Regions from separate parts of the Ralstonia flaminis genome, predicted to be linked through region 2. Evidence: riboswitches for the same ligand, from Rfam matches in the RefSeq annotation. Region 2 holds a riboswitch; the other holds the start of a gene.

Region 1 (7,540 bases), on a different contig from region 2:
GGCGTGTAGGGCGTCAGCACACAGGTTTCCAGCCACGCCTGGACCTTCTGCTCGGGCAGCGCGGCCAGCATCATCACCCCGGCTGATGCGAGCGGCGCCGGTACACGCGCCCCCAGCACGAAGCCCGTGCTCATGACGCGGCTGGTGCTGGTGCGTGAGATGAACACCAGTTCCCATTCGTCCAGCACGCTGAGGTAGGCCACCTCGCCAACGGCCGCCGTCACCTGCTGCAGGAAGGGCTGCACCGTACGCGGCAAGCGGGCCGAGTCGAAGTACGACCAGCCCACCTTCAGCACGCGCGGCGTCAGGCTGAAGAGCGTGCCTTCGCTGGTGGTGTAGCCGAGGTGCTCCAGGGTTAGCAGGTAGCGGCGCGCGGCCGTGCGCGTCAGGCCAGTCAACTCTGCCGCCTGCGTGGGCGTCAGGCGTGGGTGGTCGTGGTCAAACGCCTCCAGGATGGCGAGCCCTTTCTCCAGCCCAGCAATCCAGTCGCGCCGATCAAGCGGTTCTTTCTTCATGGCGATAACCCTAAAAAAGAGCGATATGTGCGCACGATTGTACGATCATCGCACGCTGTTGCGCGAATGACGCTTGTGAATGTGCGGGGTGCCCACCTACGCTGCGGGCATTGTCTGACCATCGCATCGCCATGAATTCGCCTCGCCCCGCTCTGCTCCAAGCGCGTCACACCAAATGCATCGCCACCGTATGCCTGTCCGGCACGCTGCCGGAAAAGCTCGAAGCGGCCGCCGCTGCCGGGTTTGACGGCATCGAGATCTTCGAGAACGACCTGCTGAACTACGACGGCTCGCCGGCGCGCGTGCGGCAGATGGCTACGGACCTTGGGCTGGCGATCATGCTGTACCAGCCGTTTCGCGATTTCGAGGCGATGCCGCGTGAGCTGCTTGCCCACAATCTGGCGCGCGCCGAGCACAAGTTCGACGTGATGGCTGAGTTGGGTGCCGAGACAGTGCTGGTGTGCAGCAACGTGCAAGACATCACCATTGACGACCCCGCCCGCGCAGCGGATGACCTTCGCCTGATGGCAGAGGCCGCCGCGCAACGCGGGCTGCGCGTGGGCTTCGAGGCGCTCGCCTGGGGGCGGCATACCCGGTATTGGCGCCAGGCCTGGCAGATCGTGAAGCAGGCGGATCACCCGGCGCTCGGGCTGATTCTCGACAGCTTCCACACACTGTCGCTGGGCGACACGCTCGATGGCATTGGCGCCGTTCCGGCGGACAAGCTCTTCTTCGTGCAGTTTGCCGACGCGCCAAGGTTGACGATGGATGTACTGTCCTTGAGCCGGCACCACCGCAACTTTCCGGGGCAGGGCGATCTGCCTGTCACGGGCTTCGCGCGCGATCTGCTCGCTGCGGGCTATGCGGGCCCACTGTCGTTGGAAATCTTCAATGACACCTTCCTTTCCACTCCAGCACGGCTGACAGCGCAGGACGGCATGCGATCACTGATCTGGCTGGAGTCGATTGTCTGCGGCAAGGGCTTTTCAGCGGCCGGCCGCTAACCGCCCGAGCTCAACCACCACGCACCGATTCAACGTAGCACCCGAGGCTGCGCGGGCAGCTCTCGCACTTTCACACCCATCACACCAAAAAAGGAGACAGGGGAGCCATGAACAAGACAATGATTGCCGCACTGGTGCTCGGAGCCACGAGCCTGCCAGCAGCGGCACAAACGGCAGGCGGTGTCACGCTGTACGGGCTGATCGACACCACCATCCGCTACAGCACGCATGAAAATGCGGCGGGCAACAGCAATCTGCAGATGATGGACGGCGTGCTGACGGGTAGCCGCTGGGGTTTGCGCGGCACGGAGGATCTGGGCGGCGGCACCAAGGCCATGTTCATCCTGGAGTCGGGGTTCTTTCCCGATACCGGCGGCAGCCAGCAGGGCGGTCGGCTGTTTGGGCGCACTGCGGTAGTCGGCCTGGAAGGCGACTACGGCAAGCTTTACCTCGGCCGCCAGTACACGCTGGCGCACGAGATCCTGTCTTCGTATGAAGCGATGGCGTTTGCCAACAACTCCATCGTCGGCTATCAGGGCGGCAACTACACCGGTCTGCGCTATGACAACACAGTCAAGTACATCAAGTCGTTCGGTGGCTTGCAGTTGGCTGGCGCGTGGACCTTCGGCGAGGCCGCAGGCAGTTTCAGCAAGAGTTCGGCCGGCGCGGGCTCGATCGTGTACAGCATGGGGTCGGCCGAAGTGGGCGCGGTGTACCAGGTCACGCGCGATGTGTCTTCGGCATTCTTTGGCGCCGTACCGGCGGCGCTTGCCAGCAAGCAGACGGTCTGGGGCGTTGGCGGCCGGCTCGATACATCGATTGCCACCTGGTACCTGGGCTACACGAACAACCGGCTGGATGTGGCCGACTACAAGAACCAGGCGGCCTATGTGGGCGCGAAGGTGCCCCTGGGCGGCGCGTTGAGCTTGATCGGCACGGTGCAGTACGACTGGATGCGGCATCTTGATGCCAGCGGCAAGCGCCTGACCACCGCCGGCATGCTCGACTATGCCTTCAGTAAGCGCACCGACGTGTATGCGGAAGTGGACTACACGCGCCTGCAAGGTGCCTGGATTGTGCTGAATAGTGCGGCCGCGTTCAACAACTCGGGCAATACCTACGGCAACAACTCACGGTTGGGCGTGATGCTGGGTGTGCGCCACAAGTTCTGAGTCATACCTGTTGACCTGATGGTCACGGCATTGTCGAGACCGCGCATGCGGAGACTTCGCTGCACGGTCTGCCTCACAATGTCCGACCGCTTGCTGAGATGGCCGGTCAGTGGGCGCGCGGCACCAAAACTTGACCCCCATGCCGTCGGCGCTCTGCACCTCGCGTTGCAACCTTCACTTGGCGCCAGACTTCGTGCCCTAGTGGGTAATTGGTCATGCCCGCGGTGTGGATCTTGGGAGGCGACCATCTCGCACCCAGTGTTGGCGTGCCACCCGATCCACCGCCGCTGCCGCTACCGTAGTTCGGGAACAGAGGCTTGCGGGAAGTGCAGGTCGTGCGATCAGTGCAACGGGCAATCGCGTGCGATCACGTCACCGATCATCGCGGCCGTGGCGCCAGAGAGCGTCCAGCCAAGGTGCCCGTGGCCCGTGTTGTAGAACACGCGCGCATGCCGCCCGCGTCCGACGCGCGGCATCATGTCCGGCATCATCGGGCGCAAGCCGGCCCAGGGCACCACGCGCGAGGTGCCGATCGCAAAGTTGCGGCGCGTCCAGGCCACCAGCGGTTCGATGCGGTCGGCGCGGATGTCGCGGTTGTAGCCGTTGAACTCCGCCGTGCCGGCCACGCGGAAACGTCCCGCGCCCAGGCGGCTGGTGACGATCTTTGCGCTCTCATCCAGCAGACTGACCCATGGTGCGCCCTGTACGCTGGCCTCGTCGTCCAGATGCACGGTGATCGAGTAGCCCTTGACCGGATAAACGTTGATGCGGTCGCCGACCATCTGTGCGACATGCCGGCTGCCGACGCCTGCGCAGACGACCAGCGCATCGGCGGTGATTTCCTGTACGACGTTGGCCTCACTGGTGGAGAGGCGATCATCGAGTGTGGTCTGCAGCAACAAGCGCACGCCGCGCTCGGTGGTTTCCACGTCGCGCACATTCACGCCCTGCATGAAGCGCACGCCGCGTTTCTCGCATGCCTGCGCAAGACCGCGCGTGAACTTGTGGATGTCGCCGGTGGCGTCGGATTCGGTGAAGTAGCCGCCGTAGTAGTTGCCACGCAGCGTGGGCTCGATCGCGGCGATGTCTTCGGGGCTCACGGCGTGGCGCTCAAGCCCACCGGCAACGAGCAGGGCGTTGGCCTTGCCGGCGGCAGTAAAGCTCGCCTTGTCGTGATAGACGTGCAGGATGCCGCGCCGCTGCAGGTCGAAGTCGATCTGCTCACGCTCGGCCATTGCAAACAGGTGCTTGCGCGCCTCGATGGCCATGCGCGTGGTTTCGATGGTGTTGCGGCGGTAATGGGCGATGCTCGCCACGAACTCGCCGATCCACGAGTACTTGTGCCATGAAGGCTTCGGGTTGAGCAGTAGCGGCGCATCGTTGCGCAGCATCCATTTGATGCCTTTGAGCAGCGTGCCGGTGCTGTTCCAGACCTCGGCATTGCTGGCGGAAAGCTGTCCGCCGTTGGCAAACGAGGTTTCCATGGCCGGATACAGATGCCGGTCGAGCACCGTGACCTGATAGCCGAGTTGCGAGAGCGTGTAAGCGGTGGTGACGCCGGAAATACCGGCGCCGACGATGACGATGTGCGTCATGGCGGTCCCTATGGAGTGGTGGTATGACCGGACGATCCGGCCGGCTCACCCCATCTGTCTCGGGACCTGAGAGCTTGGGCGTCAGCAGTGCTGGCGCCTTCCCCTTCGGTGGGCACGCGCGTGCATGCCTCTCTCCAGATTCGCAGTCGACGCCACAGTCCTTTTGCCTGAGAGTTTCCGGGGTGGTTGCTCCATCGGCGCCGGGCATCGTTGCAACCCGGTCTCTCCTGCGGCGTGTTGCAGCGGTGCGTTTTGCGCCCGCCGCGCCTGCGTGCTGCCGGTGAAGGCAGCGGGCTGGAGTGTGTCACGGGTTGTGACGTTCGGCAAGCCGGGCGATTGCGGAGGCTGCTCACTGGCTGAATGCTATGCTGCGCCCCCAGGCGATCTGGGCGTCGCATTTTCGCCCGTGGGTCGACGTGGAAACGCCCGCAAGAACACCAAGACAGCCGAGGGGATGATGGAATCGACACCAACACAGCAGAGCACCGATTCGACGCGCGCACCGCTTGCCATTGCAACGCTGCTGCAGGCCGGCTTTACGGCGACGTACGCATCGGCCTACTGGGACATGGTGCGCATGGGCGCGATGTCGCTGCTGACGGCGCTGGTTTCGTTGCTGGCGTGCCTGCTGCTCTACAGCGGTGTGGTCCGGCACATGATGGGGCGATCTGCGCAGTGGAGCCTGGTCTTGGCAACGGTGGGCCTGGCGTGGTCATTCCTCAAGTGGGGCTCGGGGAATCTGTGGTCGTATCCGTTTTTGCTTGGTGCCGTTGTGGGTACGGTAGCGTGGGCGTTGTCGCTCAAGGCTTCGCGGCTTGCAAACCGTTGAGTTGCGTATGCGTTTGACACGGTGGATCGCGCGTATCAAAGCCGCGCTGGGTGGTCGCAGAGAATCGGCGCTCACAATCAATGATGCTCATGTGCGCAGCGGCGTTGAGATCGAAGCGCTCATCGCCACGCTCAGGCAGCAAGCACCGGACATGCGGCGCGGTGCCAACGTCAGCCTCACCGATCTGGGCGTTGACGATGCGTTTGTTCCTGCGTTGGTGTCCACCACGCGCGACACCGATGCCTACTTCCGCGCGAGCGCCATCCATGCGCTGGCAGATTACGACCTGAGGCAGCATCCGCAAGCCGAGTCCGCCGTGCTGCATGCACTGACGCACGACACCGAAGCCGACGTCCGCGCCGCTGCCGTGCTCACCCTGGGCATGCAGTCGGAGGCAGTCGCGCACGCGCACCTGCCCGCATGTCTCCAAGCCCTCAAGGATCCGAGCGCCGAGGTGCGCCGCGAGGCGGTGCAGGTGCTGGGGCGGTGGTCATCCGCGCCTGTGGTTGCCGCATTGCGCGCACGGCTGCATCTGGATACCGACGTCGACGTGCGCATCTGGGCGATCCAGGCACTCGCCAGATGCGATACCGCCAATGCGATGGCGGATCTGTTTGCCGCCACGGCAGACCTTGACGGCAGCGTGCGCGCCGCTGCGTTGGATGCGCTGTGCGAATGCCTCGACAGGGAAGACACCACGCTGCGCGACCTGCTGTTGGCCGCATTGTCCGACCCCGTGCCGGAAGTCCGCCGGCAGGCGGCCCAAGGCCTGCGCTTCGGGCCACCGCAGGTGCTGCCTGCCTTGCTGGCAGTCGCCAACGATCCTGAACCACGCGTGCGGCTGGAAGTTGTCATCGCGCTGGGCTGGCAACGCGATGCGCAGGCGGTCGACGCGATTGCGGCGCGCGTGTTTGACGAGGCGGATGAAGAGGTGCGCTACTACGCCGTCAGTTCGCTCGGTGAGCAGCATGACGCCCGTGCCACGCAACACCTCATCACCGCATTCCAGACACCCGCGCTGGGGCAGCGTGTACGTGTTGGAGCGCTGTGGGCGCTTGGCGATAGTGGTGATGCAGCGGCGCTGCCGATCCTTCTCGCGGCGCTGGGTGACGCGGATGCGGAAATCCGCGCACAAGCCGCCACGTCGATCAGCAATCTGCATAGGGGATCGCATGCAGATGCGGAGCAAGCACTGCCGGCGTTGACGCAAGCCCTGCGGGACGACGATGAGGATGTGCGGGAGCAAGCCGCACGGGCATTGGTGGCGGTGTGTACGTTGCCAGCGCTGCACGCTTTGCTTTCCGGACTGCACGAGCACAATAGTGCCGCCAGGCAGGCATTGCAGCGAGCGATCGCCGCTCGCGAGGAAGAAGAGGCCGCCGCAGCTGAGCGAACCGGTCTCGGCACCGTGCACTACGAGTAGTCGCCACAAGGCGGGTTCGGCAGGTGCGGACATCGGCCAATGGCGAACATGTTCTGGTAGGCTGCAAAGCCTTACCGCCTTCAATGCACGCTATCCGATGCCAACCCCAGAACCGCAAGCCGTTGCCGGCCCCGTGACCCGCAGCGCCATCTTTATTGTCGCCACCCTGAACCCAGGCGCTGATCACGCCAATGTTGTCCGCGCATGGTGCGCCGACGTTGCCGCGCTGGTTCGCTCGGTTGGCAAGCGTGTTCCAGCTGGCCAACTGTCGTGCGTGTGCGGTTTTGGCTCGGATGCGTGGGACACGCTGTTCGGCGCACCGCGGCCGGCATCGCTGCATCCGTTCCGCGTGTTCGGATCGGGGGACCGTACCGCTGTTGCAACGCCGGGCGATCTCCTGCTGCATATCCGTGCGGACCAGATGGATCTCTGCTTTGAGCTCGCCATGCAACTGATCGGCAGGCTGGGCACAGCGGTCAAGGTAGTCGACGAGGTGCATGGCTTCCGCTACTTCGACCAGCGCGCCATGGTCGGCTTTGTTGACGGCACGGAGAATCCGGAGGGCCGCGAAGCCGTTGATTTCACCGTGATCGGCGATGAGGATGGGCCCTTTGCCGGCGGAAGCTACGTGCTCGTGCAGAAGTATCTGCATGACATGGCTGGGTGGAACGCGCTTTCCGTCGAGGCGCAGGAGCGCATCATCGGGCGGACCAAGCTGTCCGACATCGAGTTGGACGACGATGTCAAACCGTCGTGGTCGCACAGCTCGCTGACAACGCTTGAGGAAGACGGCCGGGAGGTGAAGATCCTGCGCGACAACATGCCGTTCGGGCGCCCGGGCTCCGGCGAGTTCGGCACGTACTTCATCGGCTACGCGCGCTCGCCAGCCCCGATTGAGCAGATGCTCGAAAACATGTTCGTCGGCCGCCCGCCCGGCAACTATGACCGTCTGCTTGACTACAGCCGTGCGGTCACGGGCAGCCTGTTCTTCGTTCCCTCTGC
Region 2 (7,540 bases):
GGCGGTGGCTTCGTCCAGCATCGATGCGTTGGCGATATCCATCGCCGTCAGGTCGATCACCATCTGCTGGAAGTTCAGCATCGCTTCCAGGCGACCCTGCGAGATTTCCGGCTGGTACGGCGTGTAGGCCGTGTACCAGGCCGGGTTCTCGAGGATGTTGCGCAGGATCACGCCCGGCGTGTGCGTGCCGTAATAGCCCTGGCCGATCAGGCTCTTGACCACGCGGTTCTGCCCAGCGATGCCGCGCAGCTTGGCCAGTGCGGCTTCTTCGGTCAGCGGCTGCGTGAATTCGCCCAGCGGCATGCCGTCTTGGCGGCGGATGGCGGGCGGGATTACGGCGTCGATCAGCGCAGCACGGCTGGCGTAGCCCAGCGTGCTGAGCATGGCGGCCTGCTCTTGGGCAGACGGGCCGATGTGGCGGTGCGCGAAGGCGTCGCGCGCCTCCAGGTCAGCCAAGGTGGGGCGTTCGGCAGCAAGCGCCGAGGAAGCGGGGTGCGGAGCGTTCATGGCAAGGGCTCGAAATTCAGGCAAAAAGCCGATGCACGGGTCAGGCGCATCGGCTGAAGAGGCGTTACGCGCCGATCGATTTTGCGTAATCGTCAGCCGACAGCAGGGCACTCACATCGTCGATGTTGGTTGGCTTGACCTTGAACAGCCAAGCACCATAAGCGTCGCCGTTGATCGACTCGGGAGCATCGGACACAGCGGAATTCGCCTCGATGATTTCGCCCGAGACCGGTGCATAAATATCGGACGCTGCTTTGACCGACTCAACGACAGCGACCGTATCGCCAGCGGACACGGCCTTGCTAACTGCCTGCACTTCCACAAACACGATGTCGCCGAGTGCATCTTGTGCATGGTCGGTAATGCCAACGGTCAGCGTGCCGTCGGCTTCAACGCGGACCCACTCATGGGACTCGGTGTACTTCAGATCGGCGGGCAGATTGCTCATGAAAGGTTTCTCCGGAAGATTGGGATGATGGGAATTCGGGTTCAGCTGACCAGCGCCTTGCCATTGCGCACGAACGGCAGTTTAACCACAGACGCGGTCAACTTGCGGTCGCGGATCTCGACCTGCACGTCGGAGCCGATGGTCACATCCTTGGGCAGGCGGGCCAGTGCAATGGACAGCGACAGGCTCGGGCTGAACGTGCCGCTGGTGATCTCTCCATCACCGGCAGGCGTGATGACTTTCTGATGGGCGCGCAGCACGCCGCCCTTGTCGCGCAGGATCAGGCCGACGAACTGCTCACGCTGGCCGCCGGCTTGCAGCGCAGCCTTGCCGGTGAAGTCGCGCTCGCTTTGCAGGTCAACCGTCCAGGCCAGGCCCGCGTCCAGCGGCGAGACATGCTCGTCCATGTCCTGCCCGTAGAGGTTCATGCCGGCTTCCAGGCGCAGCGTGTCGCGCGCGCCCAGGCCCGCCGGGCGTACACCGGCTTGCTGCAGGCGCTCCCACACGCCGGCGATCTGCGCGGCGGGCACCACCAGCTCGAAGCCGTCTTCACCGGTGTAGCCGGTGCGGGCGACCATGATTTCGCCCGCGCCATCCACGGTGACGAAGCCCGCGTTGAACGGCTTGAGCGCCTCGCCCACGGCCTGCGTGCCGGGCAGCGCGGCGTAGGTCTTGGCGCGGGCGTTTGGGCCCTGCACGGCCAGGATGCCCAGCGGCTCGGCGCCAGCGTTATTGTCGGAGCGACGCGGCGTGATGGTCACGCCGGTGCCGGCGGCTTCGTTCTGAGCGACGATCCATTCGAGATCCGTCGGCGCGGTGCCGGCGTTCACGACCAGGCGGAACCAGTCTTCGCGGAAGAAGTAGACGATCAGGTCGTCGATCACGCCGCCCTTGGGGTTGAGCATGCAGCTGTAGAGCGCCTTGCCCGGGGTTTGCAGCTTGTCGACGTTGTTGGCGAGCAGCCCGCGCAGGAAATCGCGCACGCGCGCGCCAGTGAGGTCGACCACGCACATGTGCGAGACGTCGAAGATACCGGCGTCTTGGCGCACGGCGTGGTGTTCTTCGATCTGGGAGCCGTAGTTGACGGGCATGTCCCAGCCGCCAAAGTCGACCATGCGGGCGCCCAGCGAGCGGTGGATGGCATTGAGCGGCGTGTGTTGGAGCGTCATGGAATCTCTCGGCTGAAGCGCCGCCACTGTGGCCGGGCGCGGCGCGTTATTCGGGACCAGAAAAGCAAAAAGGCCACCCGCGCAGCCTGATGCCTCATGGTGACGCCATGAAGATGCAAGCTGCGCAGATGGCCCCTCTGTCCTTGGTACCTGAGAGATTGCGAGGCGCGGTGCACATAGCGGTGTGCGCCGGCTCGTGAGCCCCTTCGGTGGGCGCCTGCAGTGGTCGTGCAGCGCCAGCTCTCCAGAGTGCGGTCAGACGCATGTCCGGCCGATCCACCCGGTCCTGGATGCCTGAGAGTTTTCGGGTGCTACCCCTTCGGCGGCGCCTTGCCGTGTGCGGCGGGCACGCTCTCCCGGATGGATGGGCGGAATTTACGGAAGGGGGCTGGGATTGTCAATTAGGGGAGGAGAGGGGGCATTCACCCTGGGAAAACGAAAGCCCCAAAGACAACGGCCACCCCCTTGGGCATCGGCAGTCTCGCCTTGCCCCGGGTGTGACCGGTGTGCGGGTCGTTGGAAAACCGTGATCAGTTGCCGATCTGGCGGCTGACTTTATTTTCCTGCTGGTTCAGGGTGCGCTGTTCTTGCTTGGTGATATGACCGCCATTCTGGGCGGCCATGTCGCGCTCTTCCTGGCGGATCTGGTGGTCTTCCTTGTGCAAGGCCTTGGCTTGGCCCTTGGTGATTTCGCCTTCCTTCACTTCGTTGTGGATGCGCTTGTCCTGGTTGGCCAGGCGGTGGTTGACTTCAGCACGACGCGGGTGATCCTTCTGCCACTGCGTTTGTGCGAAGGCGCCGGTGGTAGCGGACAGGGCGACGGCCGTCACGGCCAGGACTTTGACGATGCGGTTCATGATTTTCCTCCGGTGGGCGGCTGACGGATTCAGCCGCTGTCCTGTCTATAACGAACCGCTTGGGCCGCAAGCTTACCGCCATCGTGTAACCATGCGTAAGCCGTGTAACGGCCGCGAGCGAAACGAGGGGCGCAAACGAATGCGGCGGCCATGTGAGGCTGTACCCTCAAAAAAAAGCGGGCGCGCGGTTGAGGCCGCGCGCCCGTTTCACTTCACATGACGACGTAGGTGACTTACCAGCCGTAGCCGGCGCCCACGCCAACGTTGTACTCAGAGCCGCCGGCGGTGGAGCCGCCAATCGTCACTGTGGCGCGCGAGCCAATCTTGCGTTGGTAACCAATCGCCAAGGCAGCCTGTCCGCGATACACACCCGTACCGACCGCCATGCGGTTGTCGGTCTGAAGACCGGCCGCGCTAGCCACCATGGTGGACATGGCAGCGTTCATGGCGCCCAGGCGGTTCACCTTGGTATCCAACTGGCCCACTTGGCTCTGCAGATTGCCAACGCTGCTCTGAACGTCGGCAACCTTCGCGTCTACGCGATCGAGCTGAGCCTTGTTGACGGCATCGGTGTCTTGCGTGCCAGCCATCACATTGGTAATGATGCGCTCACTCCCGAGTGAGCCGACGGACACCGTACCCGCGCGATCGGCCACCGAATTGGCGCCCAGGGCCACGCTGTTATCAGCCTTGGCCACAGCGTTCGCACCGGTTGCCGTCGAGCCTTGGCCGCTGGCTACCGCGTTGGCACCTGATGCCGTGGCGTAGTTGCCCGAGGCCAACGCATCTTCCTTCACACTAGCGTTGCCGCCAGCACCCGTACCGACAAACTTGGGGTTATCTTGGCCAATGCCACGCCCCCCATCAGCCAGCGAGAACAGGCGATTGTCCAGATTGGAGAGCGCATCGCCCACGCTGTTATGTGTCGAGCCATCAAGGAATGAATACGTCGGCGCAGTCCACACACCACCGCTAAACGACGCGCCGCCGCCAAGTGCACCAGCGACGGTATTGAGCTGGCCGAGGTTGACGGCATCCGTGGCTACCATGCCATCCGCCACATTCTGCAGCCGCACCGCCGCACCGCCATTGTTGAACGTAACGCTGGTCTTGGTGGCGTCGTCGTAGAGCACCGCATTGGCCACGTTACCGTGGTCATCAACCAGGCCTGCGTCCTTGAGCTGGCGCACGTTCACGGCATCGGTGTCATCGGTGCCGGCAGCGACATTCTTGAGCTGCGTTGCCGCGCCACCTCTGTTGAACGTCACGGTGCCCTTGCTGGCGTCGTCGTATTGCACAGCGGTGCTGGCCAGTGCGTCAACCGCGCCTTGCACGCCCTTGATCTGGCTGACGTTAGCAGCATCGGTGTCATCCGTGCCTGCCGTAACGTTGGTCAGCTTGCGGGTGATGGTGTTGCCGTCGGCATCCTTGCCCGCAAAGCTCACGTTCGCGCCGGCGGTGTCCTTGGCGACCGTGATGTCGGATGTGGCATCCGCTTGCTGCACCAGGCCGATCGAGCCGTTGCCGATCTGCGTGCTCAGGTTCGTAATGTCCGTGGTGTTCTGGCTGGTACGGCCATCCAGGTTATTCAGTGCGTCACCAACGTTGTTGAAGTCTTGCTTGGTTGCATCAGTGGTGCTGGTGGCCAGCGAGTAGGTTGGCGCAGTGATCTTGCCGTCATCGCCGACGGTCGAGCCACCACCCAGTGCATTCGACACCGCTGTTGCGTTGGAGGCGTTTAGCGTGTTGGCCGCCGCGATGTCCGAAGCGGCTTGCTCAGCCGTGGTCTTGACGCCATTGAGTTGGCCAACGTTGACGGCGTCGGTGTTGTCGACACCATCCGCCACGTTCTTGAGGTGAACCGCATCACCGCCCCTGTTGAGCGTGATGGTCGACTTGCTGGCGTCGTCGTAGATCACCGCATTGGCCACGTTACCGTGGTCATCAACCAGGCCTGCGTCCTTGAGCTGGCGCACGTTCACGGCGTCGGCGTCATCGGTGCCGGCAGCGACGTTCTTGAGCTGCGTTGCCTCGCCACCCCTGTTGAACGTCACGGTGCCCTTGCTGGCGTCGTCGTATGTAACGGCGGTGGCTTCCAGGTTGCCGACACGGCTTTGAGCTTGGTTGGCGTCGCTCGCGGCTTGCTCAGCCGTAGTCCTGACGCCATTGAGTTGGCCAACGTTGACGGCGTCGGTGTCATCCGTGCCTGCCGTAACGTTGGACAGCTTGCGGGTGATGGTGTTGCCGTCCGCGTCCTTGCCGGCGAAGTTCACAGCGTCACCATCGGTGTCTTTTGCTACGGTGATCTCAGCGCCAGCCGTGGCCTGCTGGACCATGCCGGCCGTGCCGTTGGTCAGGTTGGTGATGTTGGTGGTGTTGTTGACGATGCTGGCGGCGTTACCCTTGATCCGGTCGTCCAAGTTGCCCAGCGCGCCTGGCACGGTGGAGTACGTTGTGCCTCCCCTGCTGTCTGCGCCTAGCGTGTAGACCGGGGCAACAACTGCACCTGTCAGGCTGTTGATACGCCCACCGAGCGCGGTGAGCGTGCCATTGAGTTGATTGACGGATACGGCATCGGCTGGATTAAGGCCATTTGCGATGCCAGTAAGGCGACGATTGTCGTTGGCTCCGCTTGTGAAATCGACCACCGTGCCGGTAACGCTACGACCAATATTGATCGCCCCCCCATCGTCCGGCTGCTCAATCAGAGTTTGCGCCATCGCCCCTGGCGCGGAAAGCAATGCTGCGCTCGCGATCAGCGCGGCGCCAACTGCTCGCACAACGGAACGTCCCTTGCCGTGCCCACGTGCGGTTTCCGAAACCGCCGTCCATACGCCGGTGGCGTTGTTGCGAACAACACGATATGCCTTGTTCATGTCAATAACTCTGCAAAAGTAGAAGTGAAATTCGGTGTCGGTAGAACGGTCTATCGACGATCGCAGAGTCTGTCGAAATTGATAAATCAGTTCCGTTGACTTATGTGTGTATCGCAATAAGTTATGGAATTCATGAAATCAGAAAATTCCCATGTGGAGCCGGGTATTGTGAAGCTCACTTTATGTGAGATCGAAGATTTTATGTAATGTGCCATTGGTAAACCGGCCGACCTTCCGACACAAAAATTCTCAAATATGGGAAAACTCTTATTTTCAAATTTGACGCTGACCAATAAATCAACGTTGTATTGAACATGGGAAAATTTGACTTAAAAGTGCGTGATCATCGATGTTCTTGATGCACGCATGGCCTCCGGTAACGCTGCCAGTCGTAACGCCCCTGCGTGCTACCATCGCCTTCCGCTGTACCTTCCCGCCCGCTTTTCTCCGCCTGTCCCCATGTCTTCTGGTCTCGCCCACGGGCTCAATGCTGCCCAATCCGAAGGTGTGCACTACCTCGATGGCCCCTGCCTGGTGCTGGCCGGGGCGGGCTCCGGCAAGACGCGCGTGATCACACAGAAGATCGCGCACCTGATTCTCGACAAGGGCTTCGAGCCGAAGCACATCGCCGCCGTCACGTTTACGAACAAAGCGGCCAAGGAAATGCAGGAGCGCGTGGCCAAGCTGATGGAGGGCCAGACGCGCGCCGACGGCAAGCGCATCCCCATCAAGCAGTTGACGGTGTGTACGTTCCACTCGCTGGGTGTGCAGATCCTGCGGGCTGAGGCCGAGCATGTGGGCCTGAAGCCGCGCTTCTCGATCATGGATTCGGACGATTGCTTCGGCATGATTCAGGAGCAGCTGGCCACCACCGACAAGCAACTGATCCGCCGCGTGCAAAGCACGATCTCGCTGTGGAAGAACGGTCTGGTCGACCCGGAAGAGGCGATTGCCGAGGCGCTGGCCAATAACAACGTGGATGACCACCAGGCCGCGCTGGTCTACCGCAACTACGTCGCCACGCTGCATGCGTATCAGGCGGTGGACTTTGACGACCTGATCCGCATTCCTGCCGAGCTGTTCGCGCGCAATGAAGACGTGCGCCTGAAGTGGCAGAACCGCCTGCGCTACTTCCTCGTCGATGAATACCAAGACACCAACGCCTGCCAGTACCAGTTGCTGAAGCTGCTGGCGGGCGGCTCGCACCTGCGTGCGCCGGCCTTCACGGCCGTGGGCGACGACGACCAGGCCATCTACGGCTGGCGCGGCGCCACGCTCGACAACCTCAAACTGCTGCAGACGGATTTCCCAAACCTCAAGGTCATCAAGCTGGAGCAGAACTACCGCTCCACGGTGCGCATCCTGAATGCCGCCAACGCCGTCATCGCGCAGAACCCCAAGCTATTCGAGAAGACGCTGTGGAGCGAGCATGGCATGGGCGATGCCATCAACGTGATCAGCGCCAACGATGAGGAGCACGAGGCCGAGAGCGTGGTCTTCAAACTCTCTGCGCACAAGTTCGAGCGGCGCGCGCAGTTCCGGGATTACGCGATCCTGTATCGCGGAAACTTCCAGGCGCGGCTGTTCGAGCAGATCCTGCGCCGCGAGCGCATTCCGTATGTGCTCTCGGGCGGGCAGAGCTTCTTCGACAAGGCTGAGATCAAGGATTTGTGTGCGTACCTG

Evidence for each region. A riboswitch is a leader RNA that binds a small molecule or an ion and turns the genes downstream of it on or off. The one in region 2 is predicted to bind glycine.
Region 1: it holds a riboswitch for glycine, as region 2 does, so the genes downstream of both, R2N11_RS23980 (D-amino acid dehydrogenase) here and gcvT (glycine cleavage system aminomethyltransferase GcvT) in region 2, are expected to answer to the same signal.

The regions. Positions count from the first base shown of each region.
Region 1 covers NZ_CATZLL010000020.1:13,712-21,251, reverse strand. Annotated here, with positions in the region: gene R2N11_RS23995 (IclR family transcriptional regulator domain-containing protein) at 1-515, opposite strand, end outside; partial or broken gene R2N11_RS23990 (sugar phosphate isomerase/epimerase family protein) at 595-1,498, shown strand; gene R2N11_RS23985 (porin) at 1,627-2,691, shown strand; gene R2N11_RS23980 (D-amino acid dehydrogenase) at 3,033-4,286, opposite strand; glycine riboswitch at 4,432-4,526, opposite strand; gene R2N11_RS23975 (hypothetical protein) at 4,693-5,115, shown strand; gene R2N11_RS23970 (HEAT repeat domain-containing protein) at 5,123-6,538, shown strand; gene R2N11_RS23965 (Dyp-type peroxidase) at 6,636-7,540, shown strand, end outside.
Region 2 covers NZ_CATZLL010000005.1:199,242-206,781, forward strand. Annotated here, with positions in the region: gene gcvP (aminomethyl-transferring glycine dehydrogenase) at 1-507, opposite strand, end outside; gene gcvH (glycine cleavage system protein GcvH) at 572-955, opposite strand; gene gcvT (glycine cleavage system aminomethyltransferase GcvT) at 997-2,124, opposite strand; glycine riboswitch at 2,252-2,382, opposite strand; glycine riboswitch at 2,396-2,493, opposite strand; gene R2N11_RS09760 (hypothetical protein) at 2,655-2,981, opposite strand; gene R2N11_RS09765 (ESPR-type extended signal peptide-containing protein) at 3,215-5,857, opposite strand; gene R2N11_RS09770 (UvrD-helicase domain-containing protein) at 6,317-7,540, shown strand, end outside.